DNA from 4 places in the Paenibacillus sp. HWE-109 genome. Region 2 is predicted to be linked to each of the others. Evidence: riboswitches for the same ligand, from Rfam matches in the RefSeq annotation. Region 2 holds a riboswitch; each other region holds the start of a gene.

Region 1 (7,856 bases), 2.1 Mb from region 2:
CCAACCGCATAAGTCTGGAAGCCGTGCCGCAGCTTGATTTTGCCACCATTGAGATTAAGGCGGTGGTTGATCTGGTTCCTGTGGAACAATGGCGTGGCCTTGTGGAACAAACGAATGAGGTAGCCTATAGTTTCTCGGTATAAGCGAGTGGTTGTACGTGCGGCTAGTGGGCAGAGGAATGCCCGCGGGCCGCTTTTTTTGCGTGATTGCGGAAGAGTTACTGCAGCTGCTTCACGATCCCTCCAAATCGAAAGCGTCATTCGCTGCTAAGCCATTTTGACAGTAACATGTTATGTTAGACTTCTTTTCTATAATTTTCTATAATAAGGGGGAAGGGGAGGACGAATATTGATGTTGAATAAATGGTTAAGAGATAATGGGATGCACATATCGTGGCTCATTGCTTTAATTGCTACTTTGGGAAGTCTGTATTTTTCTGAGATTATGCATTTTTTACCTTGTAAATTATGCTGGTATCAACGCATTCTTATGTATCCTCTTGCGATTATTTTGGGGATTGCTGCAGTGCGCAGAGACTATAAACTAACGATTTATGTTCTGCCTTTGACGATTTGGGGAGCTTGTATCTCCATTTATCACGTCTTGCTGCAATCAGGTGTTTTTCATGAATCAGCTACGGGCTGCGGCCCTGTTCCTTGTGATGTGGATTACTTGAATTGGCTTGGATTTATTACAATTCCGATGCTTGCTGGAACAGCCTTTATCCTGATCAGCATCCTCCAATATTTGACGTATCGCGCCACGAAATAAGACGTATTTTTTCTGAATAGGCAGGTAATTTGTCTGGTGCTGTCGAAATGAGAATGAGCAATTTCATTCCATAACGAGGTGCTCTCATGAAGCCAATTACTAAAAGCGCTGCACTGCTGATCCTTTTTAGTGCCACATTGATCGGCTGTGCAGACAAAAGCCTGCTCCCCACAGCTTCAAGTCCAATTCCAACGGCAACGCCGCAAGCAACGGCAGCAGCAACACCAACACCAACACCAACACCTACAAGTAAACCAACGGCAACACCTGTGCCGACACCTAAAGCTACAATTGCCCCAACGCCAACGCCCGTGTCAACGGCAACACCTGTGCCAACAGCTACTCCAAAATCATCTGTCGTAGGTACGAATCCCAAACCATCTGCAGCCGAGAAGGTTCCTTATTCTTGGTACTACATGAAAAAGAAAACAGGGCAAGTGCCCGATTTTCCGAAAGAAACGAAATCATTTACCGCAGATCAGAAAGCCGTATGGGTGGGCACCGGTAAAAAAGTCTACTTAACGATCGATGCGGGTGGTCCTTTGATCGAGGTTGATCTCATGCTGAAATCACTCAAAGAAAATGGTGTGAAAGCCAACTTCTTTATTTCAGGAAACAATATTAAGAAAAATCCGGATTATTTGAAAAAGATTGTTGCTGATGGTCATTTTGTTGCCAACCATACGATGTCGCACAAAGATTTCAATGAGCTGAGCGATGATCAGATTCGTAAGGAAATTACGGATTTTGAAGCTTTATACAAACAATTGACGGGGAAAGAAGTCGAGAAATATTTCCGCTTCCCTTTTGGAAGTTACAATATGCACAACCTTAGCTTAGTATCCAGTATGGGCTATACGTCTGTCTTCTGGTCTACAGCCATGCGGGATTGGGAACCAAGAGCGAACGGAGCTGAGGATCCCTACAATGACATTATGAACAATTTGCATGACGGCAATGTGATTTTGATGCATCAGGGCTCAGAGGAAAATATGCAGGCGCTGGCTCGCATTTGCAAAGAGATTAAGAAAAAAGGTTACGAATTCGGCCTTGTGAATGAGCTCGAGTCCAAAAAATAGGTGACAGACCAGAAAACCGAGTGCTTCACCTAGGTACCTTTCAGCTTGTACGTTCATATTCTATCCATGTGGTTCCGTAATTCATTAAGCGGCAAAGGAAGCGGATAGGTGTGCAGCAAGCGATAGCCGTACTGGACTCCGGAGTCGGAGGATTAACTGTTGTAAAAGAAGTCATGAGACAGCTGCCGCAAGAAAAAGTCATTTATTTCGGAGATACAGCACGAAGTCCTTATGGTCCTCGCTCTGCCGGAGAAGTGCGCAAATTCACACGACAAATCGTTGACTATTTAGTACAATTTAATCCTAAAATGATTGTTATCGCTTGCAATACGGCGACTGCAGTTGCCATAGACGATATCCGTGAGCGCGTATTAATTCCTGTGCTTGGTGTCATTTCGCCAGGCGCCAGAGCGGCCATCAAGCATACTAAAAGCGGAATTATCGGGGTTATTGGTACGGATGGAACGATTCGAAGCAAAGCCTATGAACAGGCGTTAAGACTTATTTCTCCGCAAATTCAGGTCTATAGCCAGCCGTGCCCGTTATTAGCGCCTTTCGTTGAGCAAGGAATGTTCGATCCTACACGCTCGCTAGAGGTGGTTGAACAATCACTTAGACCGTTGGCAGGAAAGCCTATGGATTGTTTAATTCTTGGCTGTACGCATTATCCATTTCTGACGGAAGCGATCTCAAGTGTCATGGGGCCGGACGTCACGTTGATTTCTTCCGCAGACGAGACTGCAAGAGAAATCAGTACAATCCTTTACCATCAGAACTTGCTGGCTTCGTCTGGATTCCTCCCGATTCATCAATTTTTCTGCAGCGGCGAGCCTGAACGTTTCAAGAAAATTGCCGAAGGCTGGCTCAAAGAGCAGATCTCCATAACGCCAGTCGTATGGCAGGTGCCGACGATTATTTAATTGAACGAGCGAAATAGACCCGATTGGGTCTATTTTGCTTTGTTGGTGATGCCTCATGATTCTAAGGTTGACGGCATATTCATATCCTACGAAGTAGATAACTGAGCTGTGAGGTGGTCGTGTGTTAGGATACGGATATGCAACACTTTGGGAGGAATTGAATCGACTTGGCAAGATATATCCTTTTCTGCATTTTGAAATGATCGGTCAAAGTGTCATGGGGAAACCTATACCTGCCCTGCGAATCGGTGAGGGTGCGAGAGAACTGCATATGAATGCAGCGTTTCATGCAAATGAGTGGATTACGACACCGCTGCTGATGCAGTTTGTGGAGGATCTGGCTTGCGCTTATGCCAGAGGTACGGCATGGCAGGGCAGCAATATTAGACGGCTTCTTGCCGAGTATTCCTTATGGATAGTCCCGATGGTGAACCCCGATGGCGTGGATCTCGTTCTGCAAGGTGTAGCGGAAGAACATCCGTACCGTGAGATATTGCTGGAGTGGAACGGCGGATGCATGGATTTCAGCAATTGGAAAGCGAATATCCGCGGGGTAGATTTGAATGACCAGTTCCCGGCACATTGGGAAGAGGAGGCTGCCCGCAGAGGTGAATTGGGACCGGGGGAGCGGGATTACGGCGGGGAAGCCCCACTGACTGAGCCGGAGGCTGCGGCGATGGCCCAATTTACGGAGAATCACGCTTTCGAACTCGTCTTGGCCTTACATACGCAAGGTAGAGAAATATATTGGAATTATCGCGGCTATGAACCCCCAGAGTCTGAATCTTATGCGGAGCGATTGTCGCTCGCAAGCAACTATAAAGCTGTTAAGCTGTCAGAAAGTGACGCAGGCTACAAGGACTGGTATATCCAACAGTTTCGCAAGCCCGGTTTCACGATTGAAGTCGGCTATGGGGAGAATCCCCTGCCAATAGAAACATTTTCTTCCCTCTATTTTGAAATAGTGCCGATTCTATTAACTGCTTTGGATTTGCAAGCTGTCAGTCGTTAGACAAGTAGCTTGAACTTGACCTTGCCCCCCAAGAACCGTTCCGACCAAGCTTCATATACTGAAGGGAGGAAATTGTTGGGAGGCGTGAATATGGCACCACCTAAAGGGAAGGGCAAGGTATCCAAGAAGAAGGAACTGTCATCCAGAGTGCAGTACACGATGAGAATGGTAGAATCGTCCACTTGCGCCGTTTGCAAGACACCTTGCACAAGGGGACTTCGTTATTTATCTTTAATGTCTCAGCCGGGGGCTATGGGTAAAGGGGTTCCGTGTATTTTGACAAGACGCAAATTAAACTAATGAAAAAGTCCATGCTTCCCAAAAGGAGCCATGGACTTTTCGCTTATTGCGGGTTATGTTCGCGCGTGATGGAGCACTTATTTTCAATAAAGCGGATTTGATTTTCCAGTCGGTTGCGATGCTCATCACGCTCGTTGCCAGAACCGGCAGATTGACTCTGGAATTGTTCAAGTTCTTGTTTGAGCTGATGCAGGTCAGAACCAGCATTGGCGCAATCGTAATTACTTTCTAGCTGATCTAGCATGGGTTGACCTCCTCATTGTGTGCTTATTTATGACCTTTTCCGCTTTTCTGATCCTGTGTGCGTGTTGTAGTGTTTTTGCTGCCTTGTCCTTGCTGTTTATGACCTTCAGACATTGTATTTCACCTCTTGATGTACGTTTTGGGAGTGCGAGATTATTATGAGCATTCGAAGGAATTTGATACGATAAAAAAATAAAAGCCCTGCCAGACGATAGACATCGTCAGTCAGGGCGATAAGCCGAATAGATCTATACAATTAATGGTTGGGAGTGAGCAGCTTGTCTTCCAATGTTTGTTTTAGCTTCTTGATGGCATCTGTTTCTAGCTTGTGGTTCTGACTAAATTTGGCTCCAGTTAAAGCAAGCGCTTCCTTAACAGTCATCTCTACGCGAATAACTTCTTCACCTTGCGAGATTTGAATGGATTTTTGGCCCATTTTCATCACTCCTATGTCAACTTTTTGAAGTGAAAACCTTGATTTGTCGCACTTTTAATATAACACACCATGTTAGGTTAAACAAGGGTTATTAAGACCTATTTTAAAAAGAAAATAATGTCGCACGATGGTTACTGGCCTACCTTTTCGGCCGCATCCACGGTGTGCTTGAGCAGCATGGCTATGGTTACCGGACCTACGCCGCCTGGAACAGGTGTAATCGCACTCGACTTCGTGAGACAAGCCTCATAATCGACATCGCCGATATTCCCTGCATTGTATCCGGCATCAATCACAATGGCGCCTTCTTTGATCCAAGATCCTTGAACAAAGGCTGGTTTGCCTACTGCAGCAACGAGAATATCTGCTAATCCAACGATATGATCGAGACCGACTGTCCTGGAATGACAGATGGTGACCGTTGCGTTTCGGTTCAAAAGCATTAGGGAAACAGGCTTGCCAAGAATTGGGCTGCGGCCAATAACGACGGCATGCTTGCCTTCGATAGGGATTTGATAATCTTCCAATATGGCTAGGATCGCCGCAGGGGTACAGGAAGGAAAGCTGGCTTCGCCAAAAGCATTTTGCGCAAAGCCCAGCATCGTAACGCCATCCACATCTTTATGAATACTAATGGCTTCAAAGGCGGCTCTTTCGTCAATTTGAGGCGGAACCGGATGCTGCAAGAGAATGCCATGAACGTAGGAATCTTGGTTCATTTCATGGATGACAGCAATAAGTTCTTCCGTTGTCGTCGTTTGCGCGAGATGAATGCGTCTGGATTGAATCCCCAAACGACGGCAGGCATTGCCTTTCATGCGCACATAGGTTTCCGAAGACGGATCATCACCAACCAGGATGGTAACCAGACAGGGCTGGATGCCTTTTGCCGCTAATTGGCTGACTCTAATGGCTAAATCTTGTTGGATCTGACGGGCAACGCGGGTACCGTCCAATAACAATTTGTCAGAATTCATCTTGCCACAACCCTTCGAATGGATGATAAAAACACAAAGAGGCAAGGGGATAACTCCCCTTACCTCTGCCCAGGCGTACGGCATATGCATCAATGTGCTTCCCCATGGATATCCATGTTCCGCCAGTTACACATTAACTTTCAATTATATTTATCATAATCGTCTGCCCTGTAAAACGCAAGCTTAGCATCTAGAGCATCCAGATTAACTGTAGCAGCGAATTTCCACGATCTCAGCTCGCTCAGAGCCATTCGTAGCCTCAATAAGAACACGGATTCGATCCGTTGTCACAGGGGCTGTCAGCGCATGAACATGATGCCGAGTGTGATTGTTAGTTCCTTCTGCTACGGTCGTCCACTCGCCACTCTTGAAGGCTTGCAATTTATAAGATTTGACCAGTTCCGGAATGATTTCAAATTCTGTTCGATGATGATGCAAGTTAATTAAATCCTCATTGACATCATCATTGAATGTGAGATGCACGCTCTGGATATGGACAGCCTCTGTCCAACTCACTTCAAGCCATTCGGGCTTGGAGACTTGTAAGGAAGTTGATGACCAAGCATGAGGTCCGCCATAAGGACGCTTATAGCCATCAGAAGCTTTATCTGGTGCAAATGCCTCCGTAGGCGAGAGCAAGCGGAAGCAGATCGGGCTTCGAACGAATTGGTACTGACGCCAGTCTACCACGGGCTGGTGATGATGCATATCGCCGAAATCAGCCGACTTCTCGCTGCCGTAGGCGAATGAATGGACCCCAGTTTGCGGTTGGGCGGATTGATGAACAGAAACAGCGGGATTGCTTTTCAGAATAATAAAAGCATTCTGTGCCGTTTCCGGGTGCCACGCAAGCGGAGCCGTCACCCATTGCTGTGATCCTTGCGGGACAGCAACTTGGATGGAACTCACCAGACTAGCAGGAACGTAGTTCTGCGGCTTTCCTGTGCTCCAAAGCTCAACAGTCAGCTCAGTAGCTTCCGAAGCGTCTAAGAGCAGTTCTACGCCTTCTATGAATGGATCTACCGGCAAGAGTAAAGCGATGTGCGTATCCAATGCCAGGCTAGACGCAGATTGCTCCAGCGCAAGCTGGGTCAGCGTGCTGGATGCGCTCACGGCGGCCGCGCTGCGCACGAGATCGGCTGCATCCGCGTTCTTCAGGCCGAGCACAGCAGCGTCCTGGCGCAGCAGCGTTTGCTGCAGCTCGCCCAGGTGGCCGTCGTGCAGCTCGCGAGGCGAGATGCCCTTCGCCGCGCAAAGAGCGGCTCCCGTGCCGGCGGCTTCGCCGATGACAGCGCAGGTTGCCATGACGCGCGTAGTGCCGAAGGCCACGTGGGACGCGCTGATATTGCGTCCTGCCATCAACATATTCGTCACGTTGACGGAGTAGAGCGAGCGGAAAGGAATATGGTAGCTGCCATCCATATGCATATGTTTCGAGCCGCTCACAGTGGCATACATGCCTTGCGGCGGATGCAGGTCAATGGACCAACCGCCGAAAGCAACGCGGTCAGCGAACAGTTCCTGGGCGATAACATCGTTCTGATTCAGCACGTAGTCCCCAACGAAACGACGATATTCCCGCTTGCCTGGCAAGGAACCGATCCATTCGAGCGTGAGATTGTCGCTGTCGAATTGACCGGAATTTTTGATGTAATTCCATATCCCGTAAATAACGGAGGACAATTCGTCGCGAATGCGTTCATTATCATGAACAGTATCCAGTTCACCGCCCCATTCAATCCACCAATACGAACAGCCATTATCCCCGCTGCGAATGACACGTTTCATGGGGATTGAAGTCTGTGTGATATCTTTGGCGAAGCTAGGTGCGATATATTTAACCGGACGGCCAGCATCCTTGGTGTAGAACAACAGCGTACTTCCGAGCGTGATATCATCTTCGACAAGCGGAGCCCATTCTTCGTTGAATTCCTCTTGGGCTTCGCGGCCAATACGAAACTTGGCGCCTGCCAAGAAGCCTACAAGGCCATCCCCCGTGCAGTCTAGGTAAACGCGGCTGTCAAAGTGAATCCGACGTTCAGACCCCATCATCCAGCCTGTGACGGATCGAATCGTGCGGCTGTGTTCATCCCCATCTGCATCAACTTCATGAACATC
Region 2 (7,856 bases):
CTACACATACCGGTGTTCCTAAGTTCTCTTTAACATGTCTGGCGATAGAGGGTGATGGTGCAGGAATGGCTTTTTGACCGATATTTACGTGTCTTTGCTTTTTTTTACGCTGCTGTAAAGTTCTCATTCCCAGCTCACTCATCCTTTTAAATGAAATGAAATAATCTTTCTTGACATCTTATGTTGATTGATCATGTTTGGACTATGCACAGATGTCTTTTTACTTGTCAATTCATCCCCCTACCCTGCCGTGTAAAACTGAATGAATATCTCTTGTGAACCTCTCCGACATCCGGGTCCAGATCGATGAATCGACGCATGGCTTTCATTATTATCAGAAACTAATTGCCGGGCATCTGAATGCCGCTCCAGCTGCATTAATTTGAATTAATAGTCTTTTCACCACAATAAATGCTTGCTGCCTTGTTAAGTTAGCACTTGGACAGAATTGATTATCGTTCATACTGCCCATTATTGTTGCTTGATTTAACTTATCCTTAGTTGCTGATACGTAAGCTACGGCTTCTTTTGCCCAGTTCGCTATTTTTGAGCTATTTGTGAATTCTGCAGTTTTATCACTTTATTGTAACTTTAACCGGTTGGCACAACAGGCCAATGGGTTTATCACCGGCTGTCTACTAGAACAGTTTCTTCTTAGCGCAAAACCTAGTAAGGGAACTAGAGGACGCTATTTAGGCAAAAAGCAGGGATGCGGGGGTCATAGCGGAACTACAGGGTCTTATTTCAACGAAATCAGCTAATTTTCCCAGCAAACAGCAAAATAGCGCCCTATAGTTCCCTCCACCTCCCGATAATTACACTTTTGGCTAAAATAGCGCCCTGTAGTTCCCCTCCCCCCGATAATGCCACATTTCGCTAGAATCGCGCCCTGCAGTTCCCTCCCTTTCCGCGCGAGACAGCTGGAGTATCACTGCGTTAATTAATAAGAATTTGGCTCCTTGAATGGACAGCAGTTGGATGTCTTTACAATAATGTTCTGCAGACCGAGGCAGACTTCATAATGCCGGTAAACAATTCCATTCATTGCCTTCTCTCTGGTAAAATAGAGAAAATCATATTTTCACACTTGGGAGGCAGACGGCAACGATGGAACAAGAGCTAAGCGCACAGATCATGCAGTGGCATGAGGAGGAAGAACACCAGCAAATCGTAGACACTCTGATGAAGATTCCCTCAGTGGTTAGGGATTACGACATGATCAGCAGCATGGGTCGGGCTTATAACAATCTGAGTTTGTATGACAAAGCACTGGAACAATTTGCTCTCATTGCTGAGCAGGGAAAAAATGATCCATTGTGGTATTTTCGCGTAGGCTATTCCTATTATTATATGAAGCGGTATGAGGATGCGGCAGGTGTGCTAAGCACCGCGCTGGAGCTGGATCCTGGCGATCAGCATTCAGCCAGATTGCTAGATTGGAGCCAAAGCAAATGGAAAAAACAGCAAAATGCTGAATCCCGGTACAGACTTAGCCAACAACAGAAAGACCAGGGAGCGATCCCTTTTGAAGGTATGGATCTCGACAGTTTCTGGGAAGACAGTAACTATGCCAGAGAACAATATGTCTCTGATCCGCCTACGGATGAGCTGATTTCTTCTATAGAAGAAGAACTCGGCTATAAGCTGCCGGCAGCCTATATCGCTCTGATGAAGCATCAGAACGGGGGCATTCCCCAACATACATCCTTCCCGACAGATGAAGCTACCTCTTGGGCTGAGGATCATATTGCAATAACGGGAATTATGGGGATCGGCCGCGACAAAAGCTACTCGATTTGCGGTGATCTCGGCAGTCCGTTCATGATTGAAGAGTGGGGTTATCCGGATATCGGCGTAGTCATCTGTGACTGCCCTTCGGCAGGGCACGATGTCGTGATGCTGGATTACCGTCACTGTGGGAAGGACGGCGAACCTTCAGTCATTCACGTCGATCAGGAAGATGATTACGAGATAACATTCTTGGCGCCGGACTTCGAGACGTTCATCCGCGGTCTGGTGAGTGATGAGGAATATGACACTTCTGAAGAAGATAAAGAGAACGATCTGCGCAAAGTGGCTGTAGGAAAATTCTCTCCCCTGCTCACGGAACTCTGCGGTCATGCCTCTGAGGTGGACGGGCTGGCGTCCAAAATACGCAGCGTCTGTACCCGGATCGTCCAGGAGAAAGGCCATTTCTCATTTCATGCGGATGAACGGTCTCATCTCATGTACGATGTGCAGTTCTGGCTTTACACCAACGCATTCCCGACTACCAGCCGTCAGCAGTATTTGGATACCTATGATCAAATGATCGCTTTCGGCGGCGAATTCGGCCAAGGAGGGTACGCTCCCGGCTTCATCAGCGATTGGCTGGATGGGCGGATCGGGGAAGGCCTTATCGTTCAGGAGAATGGAGTTCTCCGTTTCACGGACGAGGCACGCAGTGCGGTGATAGCAAAGCTTTCAGCGGAAGCGGAAGCTGCACAGGCATTGGCAGCTGCAGAAGAAACGAAGGATATGTCTTGAGGTACTTATTCACAATCTGTTCTCTCACGCAGAGTTGGACTGAGCTAAAGCTATATGTTAAACAAAGAGCGGGCTTCAGCTCCCCGCTCCTTCGTATTGACTCAATCCTTTTCTAAATATGTCGAACAAGTAGGCCGCCGGTCGTAATCGGAAATTTGGCGAATTCGGCCAAGCTGCTGACCATCATCGGCAATGAATTATTAGGGGCATGTGTCCCGCCTTATCCCAAGTCCACTCATATCGTTAGTTGTAAGAAGATTTTATTACTGTGCGGTCAAAATAATCGGGCCATCCGCAGTAATGGCAATTGTATGCTCGTACTGTGCGGAAAGCGAGCCGTCAGCGGTTCTGGCTGTCCATCCGTCGGCATCAATCGTCATTAACGCTTTTCCGGCATTTAGCATCGGCTCGATCGTAAGAACCATCCCTTCCTTCAAGCGGAACCCTTTGCCCGGATTCCCGACATGGGTATAATTAGGTTCCTCGTGCATCTCCCTTCCTACACCATGACCGAGAAGATCGAGCACCACCGAGAATCCGTTTCGCTCGGCATGGGTTTGAACCGCGTGCATCACATCGCCGATCCGGTTACCGACGACAGCTTTGTCGATACCAAGATATAAGGATTCCTTCGTTACCTGCATCAGCTTACGCGCTTCTTCCGACACCTCGCCAACTGCATAACACCAAGCTGAATCGCCGATCCAGCCATCAGCTTCCGCGACAATGTCAATTGTGACGATATCGCCTTCCTTGAGCGGCTTCCGGTTCGGAAAACCATGGGCAATGACGTCATTGACAGACGCACATGTCGCAAATGGATAGCCGTTGTAGCCTATCGTATAAGCCTTGGCGCCATTATCCTTCAGGAACCGCACCGCGAACGACTCGATATCGAGCGTCGTGACACCCGGACGAATCATACCTGCGATTGTTTGATGAAAAGCAGCGACAATTCCGCCGGCTTTTCTCATTTCTTCAATTTCTGCTCTCGATTTCAGGATGATCATTCCATTCATCTCTCCTTTGATTGTATGCCCAAAAAAATCATGTCGACGAACCCTTCCACATCCATCTCGTTCCGCATATTGTGGTGGATGTTCAATGCTGCGCAGCCAACGAGCGAGCCAAATATCAAATTAGCTGTTTTCTCTGGTGATTTGGAACCGATCCCTTCACGAATCATGTCCACAAACGGCAAATAGATTCGTTCCTGAAAATCGGTAAACAGCTTAATGAACCGGTTTCCCGGGAAGTGATGGAAATTATCTGCAACCGTTTTTAACAAAATAAAGACGGAAGGATCCTTGATACACTCCCGCAGAAGCAACCTGGAGAACGACTCCGCTTTAAGCAAACTGTCACTGTCCCCCGTCAAAGCGGGCTTCACTGCCGACTCCGTTCGATTCAGGGCATCCCACAGTAAATCTTCCAACAGCATGTGCTTATTTTTGTAGTAATGATACACAGTTCCGTAGCCGAGCTCTGCCTTTACCGCAACATCGCGTATTTCCAATTGAATGCCTTTTTCCAAATATACTTCCGCAGCCGCTTGCATAATTTGGTCCATCCGCATCTCCCGGATCGCGTCATTTTGTTCTTTGGTACGTGGTGACATGGCTCCTCCTTTTTTAGACCTGCTGTAATGTCAATTTAAAACAATATACATCATTTAGCTGTAAGGATCAAGTACTTCAACTTTAATTAGTGACAAATTAATGATGAAATGAACGGATATTCGAATAGGCCATTACAATTCCATATTCGTTTGCAGCTTCAATAACTTGCTCATCACGCAACGAATTACCGCTTTGGACCAGGTACCTCACTCCACTCTGAACAGCCCGGTCAATATTATCACGGAAAGGCAGAAAAGCGTCAGAAGTATATGAAACTTCTTTTAAGCCTGTTAACCAATTTTGTTTCTCTGCCTTCGCAAGTCGTTCAGGTACCCTATTAAAATATTGTTTCCATTGCTTTTCTTCGGCAGGTGTAAAGTCCTCATTCGTCCAACCATCAATGGCATTATTTACTTCAGTACGGGATATTCCGGCACGGAAAACCATTTGTTGTGCGATTGGATGTTGTCTTAACCACCAATTATCAGCTTTTTCAGCTGCAAGTCGCGTACAATGAATTCGTGATTGTTGCCCTGCACCAATTCCAATGGTTTGTCCGTCAAGCGCAAAACAAACAGAGTTTGATTGTGTGTATTTGAGGGTGATCATTGCAACGAGAAGATCCCTTTTAGAGTTATCAGGAATTATTCGCTGCTTGGTTACAATGTTATTGAAGATTTCTACCGATATCGCTGCATCATTTCTTTCTTGTTCCATTGTAATACCGTAGACTGATCTTTGTTCGATTGGATTGGGTACATAATCAGGATCGATCTCTAAAATGAGATAATTTCCGTTCTTTTTCTTTTTTAAAAGTATCAGAGCATCCTCGTCATATCCTGGTGCAACAATGATATCGGAGACCTCTTTTTTGAGTAAATTCGCTACTGTTACATCAACTTTATCACTAAAAGCCGCACAATCACCAAACGAAGACATCCGATCCGCCCCTCTGGCTCTTGCGTAAGCGCTGGCCAATGGGGATAGCTCTAAGCCTTCAACAAAATAAGATTTAACAAGCGAGTCACACAACGGAGAATATACAGCTGCACCAGCTGGGCTTACATGCTTAAAGGATGCTGCTGCCGGTAGACCGATACTTTGTCTAAGTTCTCGAACTAGTTGGAAAGCGTTTAATGCATCTAAAAAGTTAATGTAACTTGCCTCGCCATTTAAGATCTTTATAGGTAGTTTTTCTCCAGAATAAATCTTTGCCTTCTTTTGATGTGGATTCATTCCATACCGCAGATTAATATCTTCCATTCAAAAAACCCCTCTCAGAAAATAAAAAAAGTATTCAGACTTTAGTCCAAATACTTTGCCCAGGCGTACGGCTGCTATTCTGCGTGCTCCCTCATGGTTCACCATGTTCGCGCCAGTAACACACAGATTAATTCTTAAGACAATTTTACACAATGGAGTCATTATTTACAATGCATATGGATGCTCATGTTGTTCCAATTCTCTTGGTTATTCAATTAAGACGACTCCGTCTGAAGACGGAGCTGCATTTCATCCGTCGGATGGTTCAGGCACGCTAATCCATCCCATATAATGAAATCGATAAGATGCAAAAGGAATCGATTTCACTATAAAGGAGATATATGTATATGATGAAAAACAAACGAAAAAATAAAGATGTCGGAATTTATGGCTTAACTGCAAAGTGGTACGATAAGAATTCTCGCAAAAGTCGAATGACTCAAATGCAAGATTACGCGAATGAAGTTGCAGCTTTAGTCGGCACAAATGCACATATTTTGGAAGTTGCGCCTGGGCCGGGTTATTTGTCGATTGAACTCGCCAAGAAAGGGTTTAACGTTACAGGAGTCGAGATAAGCGCAGACTTTGTGAAAATAGAAAAAAATAATGCAAAAGAAGCAAATGTCTCCGTTGATTTTAAGGAAGGTAACGCATCTAATCTACCATCCGAAGATAACTTTTTTGATTTTATTGTTTGCAGTGCTGCATTCAAGAACTTTAAGGATCCGTCAAAGGCGCTGTGTGAAATGCATCGAGTGCTGAAAGAAGGTGGAACATCCCTAATCATCGACATGAATCATGAGGCAACCTCTGAAGATATTAACAATGAGATTAAACAGACAGGAATGAAAGGATTTGACAAGCATTTTGTGAAATTCGCATTTAAAACTTTCCTAAAACAAGGTGCGTACACAATAAAAGATTTTGAATCACTTTTAAACGAAACACCATTTAAGAACTACCATATCAAAAAAGAGGGCATTAGTTTATTTGTCTATCTTTATAAATAGACCGGGAAAGAAGGATCCTTTTGGGGCGTCGACGATGATTCAACAGCTCCCATTAACTGCAAAGCGCAGTTTTTTTCTTGTCACTCATGCACCTACTGATGTCTCTGCTCGCACCTTTTTCATCGAGGCCGTTATGGTAGCAAGAACCAGCAGAAATCCGCAAATGATGATGCCTGTTGAAGGGACGTTGCCAAGCAGGATGTAATCAAAAACAGCTGTTATAACAGGCTCCAAACAAAACACAATCGCTACAACAACCGATGACAGTTTTCTCTGTCCAATCGATTGCAATAGGTTGGAAAATATAGAAACAATGACGATCATAAACGCAATTGCTGCAATTGTATGGACATCTCTAGGTATTATTTGTGCAGAGAACCATTCAGAATGAAACAGTCCGTAATACACGGCAACCAAACCAAAATAGAATGCCGAACCCGCTACGGTAAGAAAAGAAACCTGAATGACCGAAGTTTGTTCCTTTTGCAATAACTGATTCATAATTACAATTGTATAGGCATACCCAATCATACCTATGAGGCCCAGTACGTCTCCGATCTGAAGAGTCAGCTTGTATGGCTCAAGCAAAAAAGTTATCGCTATCAAGGATATGCCTATTGCCATTTTCTCATTCAGACTAATCTGCGTCTTATAGTGTATATATTGCAATAAGGGAACAACGCCAACGATCAGGCTATTAATCATGACGATCCTCGTCGGAGTCGTATATTGTATCGCATATATGGAAAAAAAGCTGAGTACGAAGTTGGCCAGCCCTAGTTTGAACAAGCCTGCTACCCACAATTTCGCCTTAATTCTCCTGATCGATTTGTAGAAAATAATGACGTAGATCGCACTCACAAGCACATACCGCCATAATTGAAACAAATCCTTCGGATACTGAGCCGTTCCATCTTTCATGAATATATAAGACAAACCCCATATGAGTACCGCTAAAATTAATGAAAAATATGCCACTGCAGCCACTCCTAGCGATATAAGCAAATCATGCTTACTTCTGTTCTTTCATCCCTTATTTACTTGCATTCGCTTTTTGTCGGTCCAATGCGGTCTGATACGTAGTGAGAAGTTTCTTCAAGTCGTATTTATCCAGATCCTGGGTGAATTTATCCCACTCGCTCATCGGTGTATCACCCAAAATAAATTTACTTATTGATGTTGTGTAAAATTTGTACAATTGATCATTAGAAACAGTGACCGAAGCCGCTTCTTCCAGTGTCAGAACAGGCAGTCTGTTGTATGTAGGGAATCGATATTTAGGAGCTTCCTGATAGGAGAATTGCTCACTTTCTTTGACAAGGGACAGCCATGCATGAAAGTCAAACCATCCATACGTACCCGCTGTTTGAATACCTGATTCCCGGCGTAAATCGTTGGCTTCTTTGTACACGTCCTTGAACTTGCGCTTACCCCCTTG
Region 3 (7,856 bases), 4.5 Mb from region 2:
ATGCGGACATTCGCGTAGATACGTTCTGTTCAAGTGGAGCGGGCGGTCAGTCCGTTAATACAACGAAATCTGCTGTGCGCGTAACTCATGTGCCTACAGGCATCGTAGCTACTTGTCAGGATGGCAAATCGCAAAACTCGAATAAAGAGTCGGCACTTCGCGTACTTCGTACGCGGATTTCGGATAAATTGCGTGAAGAGGAAGAAGCGAAATATGCTGGCGAGCGTAAAAGCAAGGTAGGTACGGGAGACCGTTCAGAGCGTATCCGTACGTACAACTTCCCGCAAAGCCGGATTACCGATCACCGGATTGGTTTGACTTTGCATCGTTTGGAAACGGTCCTTAACGGCGATATGGCGGAGATTGTTTCCGCATTAACCATTGCTGCACAGTCCGATGCGTTAGATAAAGGGGAGCAGGCGATGTGATGCCGACTGCAACGATTAGAGAAGCCTATGTAGAGGCTTCTTCTTTTTTAGGGAAGCTAGGCGTGGCCGAGGCAGCTTCCTGTGTGGAGCTGTTGCTGCAGCACCTGCTAGGCTGCACGCGAACGAAGCTGCTGTTCCGCTTCCAGGAACAGTTTCCAGTGGAGCTGGCGGAGTCTTGGCGTCAGCTGGTCGAGCGGAAGGCCGCGGGCGAGCCGGTGCAGTATATCATCGGCGAGCAGGATTTCTACGGCCTTCCTTTTGCTGTGAGCCCGGCCGTGCTGATCCCGCGGCCGGAGACGGAACTGCTCGTGGAAGCTTTGCTCCACGAGGGCACGCGTCTGTTCCCGCTAGGCGCTCCGCTGCTTGCGGATGTTGGCACCGGGAGCGGAGTGATCCCGGTTACGATTGCGCACGCGCGCCTCGCGTGGCGCGTGGCGGCCAGCGACATCTCCGCGGCAGCGCTGGAGATGGCCCGCGTGAACGCGCAGCGCCACGGCGTGGCTGCGCGTGTGGAGTGGCTCGAGGGAGACCTCCTCGAACCGTTCATCCAGCGCGGGATCGCGCCCGATATACTGGTGTCGAACCCACCGTATATCCCTGATGGCGACCTGCCTGCGCTAATGCCGGAGGTGCGGCTGTTCGAGCCGCACACGGCTTTGTTCGGCGGTGTAGAGGGACTCGACCTCTACCGCCGTATGATCTCGCAGCTGCCGCAGCTGCCGCGAATCCCGACCGTGGTCGGGTTCGAGGTCGGCATCCGGCAAGCGGAGGCTGTGGCGGCGATGTTGGGCGCCGCCGCCGACTGGGACGAGATCCGCTTCGTGCCGGATCTGCAGGGCATTAATCGCCACGTACTGGCGATCCGCGAATCCAGCGGGTAGGATAACCAGCTAGAAGCACCTGAACTAAGAAGTTAAGGCTATTTTTCCTTTTCAGCCCACCCTGTGTCTCTCAACCTAACTCTATTATTTTTACAATTTTCATAGATTACTAGGTTTAGCCTCTTCTCTTTTTGCCCATACTGGTTGGTAGAAGCGAAGGGAAAGGGGCTTTTTCTAATGGTAAAAAGAACGGAACGGCCATCATTCAAACATTTATTATTGGTAGCTTTTGCACTTATTGTGATGATTACATGTTGGGAATCCAATCGGACGAATGCGGCGGTTATCGCGCCTACTATACCGGAAGAATCTATCCGTTTGCGTATTCTTGCAAACTCGGATTCTGCCCAGGATCAAGCCCTAAAACGCGAGATTCGTGACGCGATAATAGCTCGTATGGAGACTTGGGTCGTCGGTCCGCAATCGCTAGATGAAGCAAGAGTCGTAGTCAATGCACATTTGGCTGAATTTGATACGCTTGTTGGACAGATGATAGAAGCACGCGGCTACACATACTCCCATACGGTGGAATTGGGGAGAGTTCCTTTTCCAACGAAAATGTACGGCAACCAAGTCTATCCGGCAGGTGAATATGAGGCGCTGCGGGTTACGATTGGCAGTGGGGAAGGACAGAACTGGTGGTGTGTGCTGTTCCCGCCATTATGTTTCGTAGATTCTGTTTCCGGAGAAGCGGTAGCATCAGCAGCTGTTGTAGCTAAGACAGAAGTGGATACCAAAGCTGTCGCGACACCTGCAGTTAAGGCCGCATCAACAGCCAAAGCTGGCAGCGCTCCGCAAGTGAAAGCTGAGTCACAGACATCAGTGGCTGCCGCCGCACAACCGGAAGTGAAGTTTTTCGTCTGGGAAATGGTCAAAAAGATTGCTTCTTGGTTTAGTTGAAATTGAATTTAGGGAAGTAAGGATGATAGAGCGTGACAATGTATTGGAAAGTGGAAGCGGGTTCGGGCACCGATGGAATCAGCAGCTTGGCGGAAGCCGCAATGCTTCTGAGAGAGGGTGAAACGATAGCATTCCCGACGGAGACGGTCTATGGACTTGGCGCAGATGCCACGAACACGGAAGCTGTGGAGCGTATTTTCAAAGCCAAGGGGAGACCTTCGGATAACCCGCTGATTGTCCATATCGCTGATAGGACGCAGCTTTCAGGGCTAGTGGAGATGGAAAGTGTCACCTTAGATCACCAGCGGCTTATGGATGTTTTCTGGCCGGGACCGCTAACTATTGTGCTGCCTGTGCGAACGGGCGGCATTTCGCCGTTGGTAACGGCTGGCCTTGCTACGGTGGGGATACGTATACCGGATCATCCTGTTGCTTTGGAGCTTCTGCGTGAAGCCGGGCTGCCGATCGCGGCTCCTAGCGCCAATAGCTCAGGACGTCCGAGTCCGACTTTGGCGGAGCATGTCAGGGACGATTTGGACGGACGCATTGGCGGTCTTGTGGACGGTGGCGCAACGGGTGTTGGCGTGGAGTCCACTGTGATTCAGCTGGCGGACGGTGAATTGTATATTCTTCGTCCCGGGGGCGTAACCGCGGAGCAGCTGCGGTCGGTACTTCCGAATCTGCGAATGCATGAACCGGAGCGGGAAGATGTAGGAGCTTCAGAAACGCCGCGAGCTCCGGGAATGAAGTACACGCATTATGCACCGCAAGGCTTTATGCATATTGTGCAGGGAGATCACGCTGAAGCTGTGATGGCTTGGATTCAGCAAGATATTCGGGCTGCCCGAGCACGAGGTGAATCCACAGGTGTGCTTACTTTCGAAGAGAGAGCCTCGCAGTATGACGCTGATCTGGTTATTGCTTGCGGGTCGTTGTCGGAACCGGCATCGATTGCTCATGGCCTGTATGCGGCGTTAAGACAATTCGATCAACAAGGTATAGCTTACATTGTGGCAGAAGGCTGCCCCGAAGTCGGAATTGGCCTTGCCATTATGAATCGTCTGCGCAAAGCAGCCGGTCACAGGCTTGTACGTGTTTAGCTAGCATGATTCCCTGTTTGTCCGCATATCTTGGGAGAGAAAGCGGACAAGGGGGATAGCACGATGCACGTATCTGGTGTGGAATTGGGACAGCTGGTCACGATTATTATTATGGCGATCGCTCTCGGTCTGGATGCTTTTTCTTTGGGCATAGGCATAGGCATGAAAGGGATTCGTTTGCTGGATATTTTGAAAATTAGCCTCGTGATTGGACTATTTCACATTATTATGCCTCTTATGGGGATGTTCATGGGACAATATGTCTCGTTGCTCCTTGGTAATGTAGCTACTGCGGCAGGGGGATGCCTGCTTATTCTACTAGGCTCACATATGGTGTATAGTTCGATTCGCGGAGAAGAAGCGACCGCCTTTGATCATAGAACGTTATGGGGGTTAATGATTTTCTCGCTTAGCGTCAGTATAGATTCGTTCTCCGTTGGGGTATCGCTGGGCATGTTTGCTACAGATATTGTACTGACAGTACTTATTTTCGGTCTTTTTGGCGGACTGCTATCGATTGCAGGCTTACTGGTTGGCAGACGGGTGAGCGGCTGGGTCGGTGAGTATGGCGAAGCTTTCGGCGGGCTGATTTTATTGGCGTTTGGGATCAAGTTTTTGCTATGATACAATGAAGATATAGAAGCTTTAAGGGAGGGATTTCAAGTTGCGAATTCTATTTGTATGTACAGGAAATACGTGCCGCAGTCCATTAGCAGAAGGTTTGCTGCGTATTCGGGTGCACCAAGAAGGGCTTGCGGCGGAGGTTCGTTCAGCAGGGGTATCGGCCATATCCGGCGGTCCTATTTCTCGGAACAGCGCATCGCTTCTGCAGGAAGCGGGCTTCAAGGATTCGCTGTCATCGCTAGCGATTCAGGAGTCGGAAGTACAGTGGGCCGACCTTATTTTAACCATGACCATGGGGCACAAAAGGACCGTCATTCAGCGGTTTCCTGATGCGATGGAGAAGACGTTTACGCTCAAAGAGTATGTGGAAGACGATACTCGTGTTCGGCAAGCGATTGAAGAGAGAGAGCGCCTCGTGACCGAGGTTCAGCTCAAGCAGGCTCTTTCGCAAGCCGTTTCTGTGGAGGAAAGAAGTCGGATCTACCAGCTCGAGCAGGAAATCCCTGACTATGACATATCCGATCCGTTCGGCGGACCTCTGGAGGTTTATCGGCAAACGGCGGAAGAGATCAGCAGCAGCTTGGATAAATTGGTTAAGAAAATCCGCACGTAGGAAATACGGATACATCTTTACACCTAAGCCGGAATGCGGTAAAATAGACCTATCAATCAAGACTCAATGTAACTGGCGACGAGTGGGAGCAACCACAATGGAGCATTGAGCTATACGGCCGGTCGCCTGGGCAAAAGAGCAACGCGCTTATTCTAGCGTGTCCGCTCTTTTTTTCGTTTTTAGCGCGCTTTGGGATATAATAGGATGGTCGAATTCGAAGAAGATGAGGAGCGTTCTATTCATGAAAATTGCCTTAGGTGCGGATCATGCAGGCTATCGTTTGAAAGATGTAATCATTCCTTTTATTGAATCATTAGGCCATCAGGTTATTGATTATGGCTGCAGCTGTGCAGATTCGGTGGATTATCCCGACTATGCGCTTCAAGTTTGTGAGCAAGTCGTTTCCGGCGGTGCTGATAAAGGAATTCTCATTTGCGGGACGGGCATCGGGATGTCGATTGCCGCGAATAAGGTGCCGGGTATCCGTTGTGCGCTTGTCCATGATCTATTTTCGGCGAAAGCAACGCGTGAGCATAATGACACGAATGTGCTTGCGTTAGGGGAACGCGTTATCGGCCCCGGCGTAGCCGAGGAAATCGTGAAAATCTGGTTGGAAACCGAGTTTTCCCAAGGTGTTCGCCACCAGAACCGCATTAATAAAGTGCAAAGCATCGAAGATCGCTTCACGGTTCAAGCGTAGGAGCGGGCGCCATCATGACAGATTCCATACTTCACCATGTTGCTGAAGGTTTGGAAACGAATCTTCGAGAGTTGATCCAAGTAGGCAGCCTGCGGCCAGGTCATATTCTGGTCATCGGTACGAGCACGAGTGAAATCCTCGGGCATCGGATTGGCACGTCGGGTACGCTGGATGCGGCGAAGCCGATTTATGACACGGTGCAGCGCATTAGCCGCGAATTCGGGCTGCATGTTGCTTTTCAATGCTGCGAACATCTGAATCGTGCTCTCGTTATTGAAGAAGAGCTGTTGCTGCTAACGCCGCAGCTTGAGCCTGTATCCGTGATCCCGGTTCCCAAAGCCGGTGGCTCCATGGCCTCTTATGCCTATCGCCACTTCGCGAAGCCCGTGGTTGTGGAGACGATTCAGGCCCATGCGGGTATCGATATTGGCAGTACCCTGATTGGGATGCATCTGCGTCGTGTCGCTGTTCCTGCAAGGCCGCCAGTGCGAAACCTTGGTCATGCTTATGTGACAATGGCGTTCACACGGCCCAAATTGATTGGCGGTATCCGAGCTGTTTATTCGGCAGATACAGCTGAGCAGCTATACCAGACAGCCGCACCAGATGCGGATTGTTAACTTATTCCCTCGGTGAATGATGATTAAACAGATATGACTATTTTCTAGGAGGAATTTCCCATGACAAGTTTTCTGAACAAACAAGATCCGAAAATCGTAGAAGCAATGAACCTTGAGCTTGGCCGTCAACGCGACAAAATCGAGCTGATCGCTTCTGAGAACATCGTAAGCCAAGCTGTTCTTGAAGCAATGGGTACTGTACTTACGAACAAATATGCAGAAGGCTACCCAGGCAAAAGATACTATGGCGGCTGTGAGTACGTAGACATCGTGGAAGATATCGCTCGCGACCGTGCGAAAGAGCTTTTCGGTGCTGAACACGCGAACGTTCAACCGCACTCCGGCGCACAAGCGAACATGGCTGTTTACTTGGCAGCTCTGAACCCTGGCGACACGGTGCTTGGTATGAACCTTGCACATGGCGGTCACTTGACGCATGGCAGCCCGGTGAATGCTTCCGGTATTCTTTACAACTTCGTCGCTTACGGCGTAAGCGAAAAAGATTTCCGCATCGACTACGACGATGTTCGCAAAGCGGCATTCAAACATAAGCCTCGCATGCTTGTAGCTGGCGCAAGTGCTTACCCGCGTACGATTGATTTCGAAGCTTTGGCATCCATCGCTAACGATGTAGGCGCATTGTTCTTCGTCGATATGGCGCATATCGCAGGTCTGGTTGCTGCTGGTTTGCACCCGAACCCAGTGCCGCACGCGCATTTCGTTACAACAACAACGCACAAAACGCTTCGCGGACCACGTGGTGGTATGATTTTGACGCGCAAAGCTTGGGCTGCAGCGATTGATAAAGCGGTATTCCCTGGTTCCCAAGGCGGTCCTTTGATGCACACAATCGCAGCGAAAGCTGTTTCCTTCGGTGAAGCTTTGCAGCCGGATTTCAAAGTATACGGTCAAAATGTCATCAACAATGCACAAGCATTGGCGACAGCTCTTACGGCTGAAGGCATCAACCTAGTTTCCGGTGGTACGGATAACCACTTGATGCTGATCGACCTTCGCAACCTGAACATCACGGGTAAAGATGCTGAGCACGTGCTTGACGAAATCGGAATTACAGCGAACAAAAATGCGATTCCTTTCGACCCAACTAGCCCGTTCATTACAAGTGGTATCCGTTTGGGTACGCCGGCTGTAACGTCCCGTGGCATGGGTGAAGAAGCGATGAAAACGATCGCCAAAGTTATCGGTCTTACTTTGAAAAACCCGAAAGACGAAGCTGTATTGGAAAAAGCTCGCGGTCTTGTGAAAGATTTGACAGCTCAATACCCGCTTTACCCAGGTTTGACTTACTAATTTTTAACTTATAGAAGAGAAGCTGTCTTTAGGTAGATGATATCTGCTTGAAGGCAGCTTCTTTGTGTTTTTTCAACTTAATAATAATGATCCTGCTGCCAAGCGCCAGCGATCGGATGGACGGGAAGCGTCGGAAGCTTTAACTCCTGAGCAGCGATACGGAGATAGGCGATGTTATATGCAATATCTGTCTGCCGGGTCGAGTCAAAATAACTCAGACGAGTGAGATCTGATTGGTAGAGCGCCGCATCCCATCTAATCTGGGAAATGGAGCGGTGGATGACTTCTTCGGGAAATCCGGTTTCCAGGCTGAAGAACTTGGCTGCTTTGTTAGGCTGTTCCCGCATGAGCCGGTTCGCCAGCAGGTGGGCTTTCAAGTAGGCAACGACCAAGTCCTCATGGGCATGGGCCCAGCCTTCGTCGGCGACGACGCTTGCCATGAAACCAAGCCCCAGTTCTTTGTCAAAAATGGATTTGCCAACACGCTGATGATGCGCCAGGCTGAGGAACGGCTCCCACATAATCGAAGCGCTCAATTTGCCCTGGTGCAGGCTCTGCATGCTTTCTTCGATGGAACGATGAATAATGTTGAGCTCGGTCATATGGTAGGATTCGAGCATCTTCTTCAGTCGAAACTCCGCGTTGGTGCGGAAAGTCGTCGCAATGGGCAGCGTGGCCA
Region 4 (7,856 bases), 990 kb from region 2:
GAAAGAAGTCACCGTTAACGAGCTTAGCGAGCGACTCGATGTGACAGGCAAAACGATTCGCGAGGATCTCGCCAAACTCGAGGAAAAAGGCCTGCTTCTCCGCATTCACGGCGGCGCGATGCTAGCCCAGAGCGATCAGCTGGGCATCCTTTCGGCCAAAGAGCCGAATATCAAGCATGCCGATCAGAAATCGGAGATTGCCACGCTCGCTCTGCGCTACATTCAGCCCAGAGACATTATTGCCCTCGACGGCGGCGGCACAACATTAGAAATTGCTAGGCGGCTGGATAATCAGCCGCTTACTGTTGTCACCAATGATCTCTATATCATCTCAGAGCTTGTCCACAAAGATGAGATCCGCTTGGTGGTACCGGGAGGCTACCGGCTTCGCAACATGCTTGCAGGTCCTGAAGCTTCGGAGTATATAAGCAAGCTCAACATTCAGAAATCATTTATTTCTGCCACTGGCGTTCATTTGCAGCATGGCTTTACGATCTATACAAGTGATCTTGTCGATTATAAGCGTGCCTTGATTAAGTCCAGTGCTATCGTATATGGCGTTGTCGATCATTACAAATTCGGTCAATGCGCATTGCGAACCTTTGCGGCGCTATCTGAGGTAGCCATGATCCTAACGGATCGTTCGCTCCCCGCCGAAACAGCCCAACAGTTTACAGAAGCAGGCGTTCCGATTGTAACTCACTAGTGATAAGGAGCATTGTTCATGACACTTTTTAATTTAGCAGGCAAAACAGCTTTCGTAACCGGCGCTTCCGGCGGTCTTGGTCAAGCGATGGCCATCGGACTTGCTGAAGCTGGCGCGAATGTGATTGCCGTTTCCTCTTCCGAAAGCGTACAAACTGTAGAAGCTATCCGCGCGTTGGGCGGCAAAGCCGAACTGATAGCGGCAGATCTTAGCAACGAAGACATCCTGGAGGATGTTGTGAATAAAGCAATCGGTTTCTATGGCAGTATCGACATTCTCGTGAATAATGCGGGCATCATCCGCCGTACGCCAGCTGTTGATCATGGCCGTCAAGATTGGCATGACGTCATTGACTTAAACTTGAACTCCGCCTTTTTCTTATGCCAATTGATTGGACGCCATATGATTGAACGCGGCAGCGGCAAAATCATCAATATCGCCTCCATGCTCACTTATCAAGGCGGTATTAACGTGCCTGGCTATACAGCGAGCAAACATGCGATTGCCGGCGTGACGAAAGCGCTAGCCAACGAATGGGCTGGAAAAGGCATTCAGATCAACGCGATTGCTCCTGGTTATATGACAACGAACAACACAGCACCAATTCTAAAAGACGAGAAACGCACACAATCGATCACCGATCGTATTCCGGCAGGTCGTTGGGGATCTCCGGAGGATCTCAAAGGTCCGGTTGTCTTCTTATCCTCCACAGCTTCAGACTATATGAACGGTCACGTGCTTTGCGTGGACGGCGGATGGATGGCGAGATAATGGGGATTGGCACGTTAGCTCATACAGTCGGACAGCTGCCACTGAAGCAACTAACGGAGAAGCTTAGCGGACGAGGCGTCGACTTCGTACAATTGGCGCTCAGCAAAGCGATTCGTGATATCGACACAAGTATTGGCAAACTCAGTCCCGCACTAGCGAACCATATCGGCGAGCAGTTTCATCGTTCTGGCATACGTATCGGCGTACTCGGCTGCTATATCAATCCGATTCATCCAGACCCGCAGCAGCGGCGTCTTGAGATCAATCGGTTCAAAGAGCATCTGCGATTTGCCCGAGATTTCGGGACTTCCATCGTCGCAACAGAAACCGCTGAATTAACGACTTATCTCGCTCACGATGCTGAGCGTTATGAAGATATTGGCTGGACGACACTTAAACAAACCGTCGAGGAACTAGCAGAGGAAGCGGAACGCTGGGGTGTTTTCATCGGTTTGGAGCCTGTTGCCACACATACACTGTCCAGCAGTGCAAAAATGGCACGGATTCTGGAAGAAGTTCCCTCCAGCAATCTGGGCGTCGTCTTTGATCCGGTCAACTTGCTCCCGATCGCGGCAATTGAATCGCAGGAAGCATTTCTCGATCAAGCTTTTGCTGCCTTCGGAGACCGGATCGTTCTTGCTCATTTGAAGGATGTTAACGTGCAAAGTGATACACTCGAGGCCGTGCGCTCAGGGCATGGTATTTTCCAAACAAAATCCTTTCTGGACAAGCTTCATCAAGCCAAGCCAGGCGTTGATATTTCGTTAGAGATGGTCTCCGATGATAATTTGGATGCCACCATTCAATATGTAAGAGGTCTACTGGGATAAAAATCAGGGCTGCCTTTAAGTAGTTATATCTACTTGAAAGCAGCCCCTTTGGGGCTCGTTAAATCGCTTACTTTTTGATATCCGGCTCCGTTAGAACCGTATAAGAATTCCCCAAATGACGCTGCAGCGCCTTCAGTGCAGCAACACCAACAGCAATATCATCTTCCCCGGCCCCTCCGCTGACACCGACACCCCCGATGACAGTTCCATTAACCACAATAGGAATGCCGCCAACGAAAATAGCAAACTTGCCCGGCATCATCGCATGTATGCCAAAAGCTTCCCCATGTATCGTCGCCGGCCCCCCAGGCTGCGTGAATAAATGCGTCGAACGCCTGTGACCGCTGGCGGTGAAGGCTTTGGCAATCGCCATGTCCGGACTCGTATTCCGAGCGCCATTCATTCGTTCCAACGCAATCAAGTACCCGCCATCATCGACAATGCAGATCGTCTCCGCTGTGCCGGCCGCTCTTGCTGCTTCAATACCCGCTTCTATCATGACCTTCGCTTCTTCTAATTCCAATTTTAATACGGATTTCATGCATGGACCCCCTCCTCCCTGTAAACTCCTATTCGCCTGAGTGCAAACTCCTCTTCCATTCATATGGGGATAACACAGGAATAAGTCTTGCTGTTCGTTCGAAAAATGAGATTGAAGTTTTAGGATAACAATTGTAAAATACTTGTAATTGAACCGATGTGTAACTGGCGTAAACATGGGGTACCATGAGGGAGCACATTGCAGACAGCCGTACGCCTGGGCAAAGTATTTGATCACAGATCAAGTGCTTTTTTTGTTTTATGGACAATAGAAAGGTCAGGTGCATCACTATGAAAATTGCCTTCGTTTTGTTTGATGGTGTAACAACGCTAGACTTCACAGGGTTCTATGAAGCAATTACTTGGCTGCGGATACTGGGGGCAAAAGCTGATGTTTCCTGGGACTTCTGTGCCATGCAAGAGGAAATAACCGATGATCGCGGGTTAACAATGAAAGCTAATCGTGTCTCTCCCGATCTTTCCGGTTATGGTTTGGTATTTGTCCCCGGTGGATTTGCAACCCGTCAACTACGATATGATGCTGACTTTATCGCATGGCTCCAAACTGCATCTGCCGCGACTTACAAAGTTTCTGTCTGCACAGGCGCATTGCTGCTTGGGGCAGCCGGTTTTCTTAAAGGCAAGAAGGCCACAACCAATCCATCAGCTTATGAATTATTAGCCCCTTACTGTGCGGAGGTTATCGAAACACGCCTTGTCAAAGACGGAAATCTCTTTACCGGAGGCGGCGTTTCGGCCTCGCTCGACTTAGGCTTGTTTGTCGTTGAATCCCTTACGGATTCCGGGTTCGTGCAGCAAGTACAAGTGAAGATGGACTATCCCTACTATCGCGCAGGGCAATATTCTGTGATATCTACAAAACTAATTTAACAGGAATTCCTCCTGCTATTTTTGTCAAAACCACTCTATTCCGCCATCTAACGGGAAAAACTCCCTCTATTTTCTGAGAATATCGCAATTCAGCGAGCATTCATCAGAAGTAGAGGGAGCTTTTCCATTTAATCCAACTTTTCAGGCGGAAATCGATAAAATAGCGGGAGCTTTTCCTGTTAGCTTAGGAGGAGAAGCAAAAAAACTGCACATCTTCCGCTACTTAGGCTTGTTTGTCGTTGAATCCCTTACGGATTCCGGGTTTGTGCAGCAAGTACAAGTGAAGATGGACTATCCTTACTATCGCGCAGGGCTATATTCTGTGATATCTACAAAACTATTAACAGGAATTCCTCCTGCTATTTTTGTCAAAACCACTCTATTCCGCCATCTAACGGGAAAAACTCCCTCTATCTTCTGAGAATATCGCAATTCAGCGAGCATTCATCAGAAGTAGAGGGAGCTTTTCCATGTAATCCAACTTTTCAGGCGGAAATCGATAAAATAGCAGGAGCTTTTCCTGTTTAGCTTAGGAGGAGGAGCAAAAAAGCTGCACATCTTCCGCTACTTCACTTGCCAACCATCAGAATCCTGCTGCAAATTCCATAGATTCGCATAAATACCATTCTGCGAGATTAGCTCGCTATGCGTGCCTCTTTGAACAAGCTGACCTTGATCCAGCACTAGAATGCTGTCTGCGTTTTGAATGGTTTTTAGGCGGTGGGCGATGATAATCAGAGTTTTATTCGCAACCAACTCATTAATGGCCTGCTGCACAGCGGATTCGTTCTCGGGATCGAGCGAGGCCGTCGCTTCGTCAAGCAGCACGATCGGGGCATCTTTCAATAATGCGCGCGCAATGGAAAGTCGCTGCTTCTCCCCGCCTGATAGCGTGGAGCCACCTTCTCCCACCGGCGTGTCATAACCTTGTGGCAATTGGGAGATGAATTCGTGGCAGCACGTACGCTTGGCTGCTTCTTCTACCTCTTCCTGAGTAGCTTCCATATTCCCGATTCGGATGTTATTGCCGATGGTATCCTGGAACAGATACACATCTTGGAATACCATCGAAATATGCTTGAAAAGTTTCTCTGGATCGGCATCACGGAGCGATTGCCCGCCAATGCTGATCGACCCCTGATCTACATCCCAGAAGCGGGCAATGAGGCGGGTTACGGTACTCTTCCCGCTGCCAGAAGGCCCCACCAAGGCTGTGATCGTTCGGGGCTCAATGGTGAAAGACATGTCTTTCAACACAGGCGAATGAGCATCATAACCAAAGGTTACCCGATCGAAAACAATCGAGCCATACGGCTTTATGCTGTAAGTCCCCTGCATCGGCTGTTCCCTGTGCACATCCATAATTCGCTGCGCACTATAAGCGGAATAGCGCATTTCGCCATAGCTCATCAGCACCAGGGTCAATGGCTCAAAAATTCGGCTCCCCACCAACAAAAATAGGAGAAAGACGGGAAGTGTAAGTGTTCCGCTTGCCAATAGATAACTGCCGACAACAATCATAATTGTCATCCCGGACCGAGTCAGCAGCATGGCTCCCATAATCACGGGTCCCATGATACCTTCCAGGCGAATAGATGCACGCATCAAGCGATCAAAGGACAAACGCAATCGTTCGAATCTTTTCCCGCCCAGATTATGTGCTTTAATTTCACGAATGCCAGTTAAATATTCTTGCATCCGACTTGCTGCTTCATTCTTGGCTTGAACATGATTCCTGCTGAGCTGTGCCTGAAGCGTGTCTGTCAGCCATAATAGCAGCACGCCCAACGGTATAGCCATAAACATGGCCAGTGACATTCGCCAATCGAGGAATACCAAGCCAACTAACGCTAAGATTGGCAGCATAATGGCCGTGATAAGTTGCGGCACATTATGAGAAATCGTATGCTCCACTTGCGCGTAATCGCCTAACAATAAATTCGTTAAATCACCGGGATCACGTTTGCCAAAGTAGCCTAGGGATAAATGACGCAGATACTCGGCCAATTTAAGCCTTCCCTCGGCAGCTAAGGTATAAGCTGCGCGATACGACTTATCGTACAGCAGCGCAAATGTAGCATACGATACCAATAGCCAGACGAACAAAATAATACAGTCCATCCAAAGCCTGCTGACATTTAAAGCTTTATTGGGATCAGCAATGAAAATGTAGTATGTGTTGAAAAGATCAACTAACAGCGCCGCTGGAATCACTTTAACGATCCCATCCAATATTGCGGCCAAGGCAGAAGGCCACAAACTTCGAATATTCCCTCCCGAAATGTTAGTAAAGTAACGATTCATGGCTTGAGCCCTCCTTCTTGCGATCCGTCAGCGTAGATTCTTTCACGCCCAACTTCCATGAAGCCGAGCTGATATGGGCTTGCCACATCTGTTCATATAATCCGCTCAAGGCCCGTAGTTCGTCATGTGTTCCCCGCTCTACGATTTCTCCTTTTTTCACGACCAGTATCTGCTCGGCAGCACGAATCGTGGACAAACGGTGCGCGATCATTATAACCGTTTTCCCTTTGACAAGTTCAACCAGAGCACGCTGGATCTTCTTTTCATTTTCTGCATCTGCATAGGCTGTCGCTTCATCCAGCACCAGAATGGGGGCATTCTTCAGCAAGGCCCGCGCAATAGCAATTCGCTGCGCCTCGCCACCAGATAAGTAGGTGCCGCCTTCCCCGATCTTGGTGGCGTAACCTTGAGCAAGCTTCGTAATAAATTCATGACAGCAGGCCGTCTTGGCAGCCGCAATCACTTCTTCTTCGGATGCATCCGTATTGCCCATTCGAATATTCGCTTCGATCGTATCATAGAACAGATGCACGTCCTGGAAAACAAAGGAAACCTTATCCATCAACATTTCCGTACCCATATCGCGAAGAGATACGCCGCCTATTGCGATTTCTCCCTCCTGAACGTCCCAGAAGCGCAGCAATAGACTGGCAATTGTTGATTTGCCCCCGCCCGAAGGACCAACTAAGGCCGTCATTTCGCCGGCTTTTGCCATAAAATGAACATCCTTCAAGATCGGTTTGAAATTCTTGCTGGTTGTGCGTTCATAGGCGAAGGAGACATTCTTGAAAGTGATATCATACGCAGTTGGGATCTGTGGTGAAGCCGGCTCCATTACGATAGATTCCGCGAAAACCGCTTCGATCCGCTTGTTGTTCTCCACCACTTCTCTCATTCCGCTGCCCACAAACATTAATTTCAACAAGGGTACTGATAAGCTGGGGGTAAGAATAATGAAGAGCAGAAAAGTAATAGCGAACGATTGGCTGCCAGCATTGCCGCTTGAGAGTAGAATGCCAACAGGGACGACGAAAGTGAATAACGAACTGACAATCACATAAAATAGACCATACGGTATCTTATATAAATCCGTTATTCGCAACGAAATGTTTCGATACTCGACAACCGCTTGCTTGAACGTTAGAAAGGAATCTGCTTTGATCCCGAATATTTTCACCACAGGCATGCCCCGAATATATTCCACGCCTGTCGCATTCATGTTTTCTACAGCATGCTGAAACTCGCGGTAAGCTTGCTGACCGCTCGCGCTGCCGAATAACTTGCTTTGCAGCCAGAAGCCAATGCCGATGGGGACCAGCAGCACAAGCGCCAAACTCCAATTCATCCAGAACAAATAGCCAATCAACAGAATTGGAATCATAACTGCGCTAACGATATCGGGCAATTGATGGGCAATAAATTTCTCGATTTTCTCAACGCTTACCTCGATAATCTTCTTCAATTCGCCTGTTGCTGTTGAGGTATGAAAACCCATGGGCACCTTAGCAATATGCTCCGTAAGCCGCACTCTCAGCTCATAAAGAATACGGAAGGCTGCGATATGTGAACACATGCCCCCGATATACAGTGCGACCAAAGCGCCAATCAAAGCCACCAAGGCAAAGATACCCCAATACAGAATAAGTGCCTGATCAGCGCCCGCTGGATCTCCAGCATGCTGCAGAAGCTCTTGAACGATGATGTACACAGAGACAAAAGGAGCGATTTGCAGCAAACTGGAAATGACTGAAAACAAGCTTGCCACGATCAGCAGCCCTTTTTTCTCACTGGCAATTTGCAGTAAGCTCCTCATT

The links. Region 2 has a riboswitch for ZMP and ZTP ahead of LOZ80_RS11680 (phosphoribosylaminoimidazolecarboxamide formyltransferase). Riboswitches for the same ligand answer to the same signal wherever they lie in the genome.
Region 1: another riboswitch for ZMP and ZTP. It lies ahead of LOZ80_RS21230 (bifunctional 5,10-methylenetetrahydrofolate dehydrogenase/5,10-methenyltetrahydrofolate cyclohydrolase); the one in region 2 lies ahead of LOZ80_RS11680 (phosphoribosylaminoimidazolecarboxamide formyltransferase).
Region 3: another riboswitch for ZMP and ZTP. It lies ahead of rpiB (ribose 5-phosphate isomerase B); the one in region 2 lies ahead of LOZ80_RS11680 (phosphoribosylaminoimidazolecarboxamide formyltransferase).
Region 4: another riboswitch for ZMP and ZTP. It lies ahead of LOZ80_RS16520 (DJ-1/PfpI family protein); the one in region 2 lies ahead of LOZ80_RS11680 (phosphoribosylaminoimidazolecarboxamide formyltransferase).

The regions. Positions count from the first base shown of each region.
Region 1 covers NZ_CP091881.1:4,990,118-4,997,973, reverse strand. Annotated here, with positions in the region: gene LOZ80_RS21270 (glucose 1-dehydrogenase) at 1-143, shown strand, start outside; gene LOZ80_RS21265 (disulfide oxidoreductase) at 352-771, shown strand; gene LOZ80_RS21260 (polysaccharide deacetylase family protein) at 858-1,850, shown strand; gene racE (glutamate racemase) at 1,961-2,770, shown strand; gene LOZ80_RS21250 (M14 family metallopeptidase) at 2,892-3,782, shown strand; gene LOZ80_RS21245 (hypothetical protein) at 3,873-4,082, shown strand; gene LOZ80_RS21240 (DUF2524 domain-containing protein) at 4,126-4,326, opposite strand; gene LOZ80_RS21235 (hypothetical protein) at 4,582-4,761, opposite strand; gene LOZ80_RS21230 (bifunctional 5,10-methylenetetrahydrofolate dehydrogenase/5,10-methenyltetrahydrofolate cyclohydrolase) at 4,893-5,738, opposite strand; ZMP/ZTP riboswitch at 5,799-5,878, opposite strand; gene LOZ80_RS21225 (FAD-dependent oxidoreductase) at 5,943-7,856, opposite strand, start outside.
Region 2 covers NZ_CP091881.1:2,881,176-2,889,031, reverse strand. Annotated here, with positions in the region: gene LOZ80_RS11700 (hypothetical protein) at 1-127, opposite strand, end outside; gene LOZ80_RS11695 (SMI1/KNR4 family protein) at 1,108-2,526, shown strand; gene map (type I methionyl aminopeptidase) at 2,790-3,536, opposite strand; gene LOZ80_RS11685 (TetR/AcrR family transcriptional regulator) at 3,542-4,144, opposite strand; gene LOZ80_RS11680 (phosphoribosylaminoimidazolecarboxamide formyltransferase) at 4,242-5,408, opposite strand; ZMP/ZTP riboswitch at 5,459-5,538, opposite strand; gene LOZ80_RS11675 (class I SAM-dependent methyltransferase) at 5,756-6,418, shown strand; gene LOZ80_RS11670 (DMT family transporter) at 6,503-7,396, opposite strand; gene LOZ80_RS11665 (extracellular solute-binding protein) at 7,452-7,856, opposite strand, start outside.
Region 3 covers NZ_CP091881.1:7,381,104-7,388,959, forward strand. Annotated here, with positions in the region: gene prfA (peptide chain release factor 1) at 1-428, shown strand, start outside; gene prmC (peptide chain release factor N(5)-glutamine methyltransferase) at 428-1,309, shown strand; gene spoIIR (stage II sporulation protein R) at 1,487-2,209, shown strand; gene LOZ80_RS31690 (L-threonylcarbamoyladenylate synthase) at 2,248-3,309, shown strand; gene LOZ80_RS31695 (manganese efflux pump MntP) at 3,373-3,933, shown strand; gene LOZ80_RS31700 (low molecular weight protein arginine phosphatase) at 3,974-4,546, shown strand; ZMP/ZTP riboswitch at 4,605-4,685, shown strand; gene rpiB (ribose 5-phosphate isomerase B) at 4,788-5,246, shown strand; gene LOZ80_RS31710 (TIGR01440 family protein) at 5,261-5,866, shown strand; gene glyA (serine hydroxymethyltransferase) at 5,927-7,177, shown strand; gene LOZ80_RS31720 (helix-turn-helix domain-containing protein) at 7,255-7,856, opposite strand, start outside.
Region 4 covers NZ_CP091881.1:3,871,575-3,879,430, forward strand. Annotated here, with positions in the region: gene LOZ80_RS16500 (DeoR/GlpR family DNA-binding transcription regulator) at 1-706, shown strand, start outside; gene kduD (2-dehydro-3-deoxy-D-gluconate 5-dehydrogenase KduD) at 725-1,477, shown strand; gene LOZ80_RS16510 (sugar phosphate isomerase/epimerase family protein) at 1,462-2,307, shown strand; gene LOZ80_RS16515 (GlcG/HbpS family heme-binding protein) at 2,375-2,848, opposite strand; ZMP/ZTP riboswitch at 2,999-3,077, shown strand; gene LOZ80_RS16520 (DJ-1/PfpI family protein) at 3,139-3,738, shown strand; gene LOZ80_RS16525 (ABC transporter ATP-binding protein) at 4,303-6,042, opposite strand; gene LOZ80_RS16530 (ABC transporter ATP-binding protein) at 6,023-7,856, opposite strand, start outside.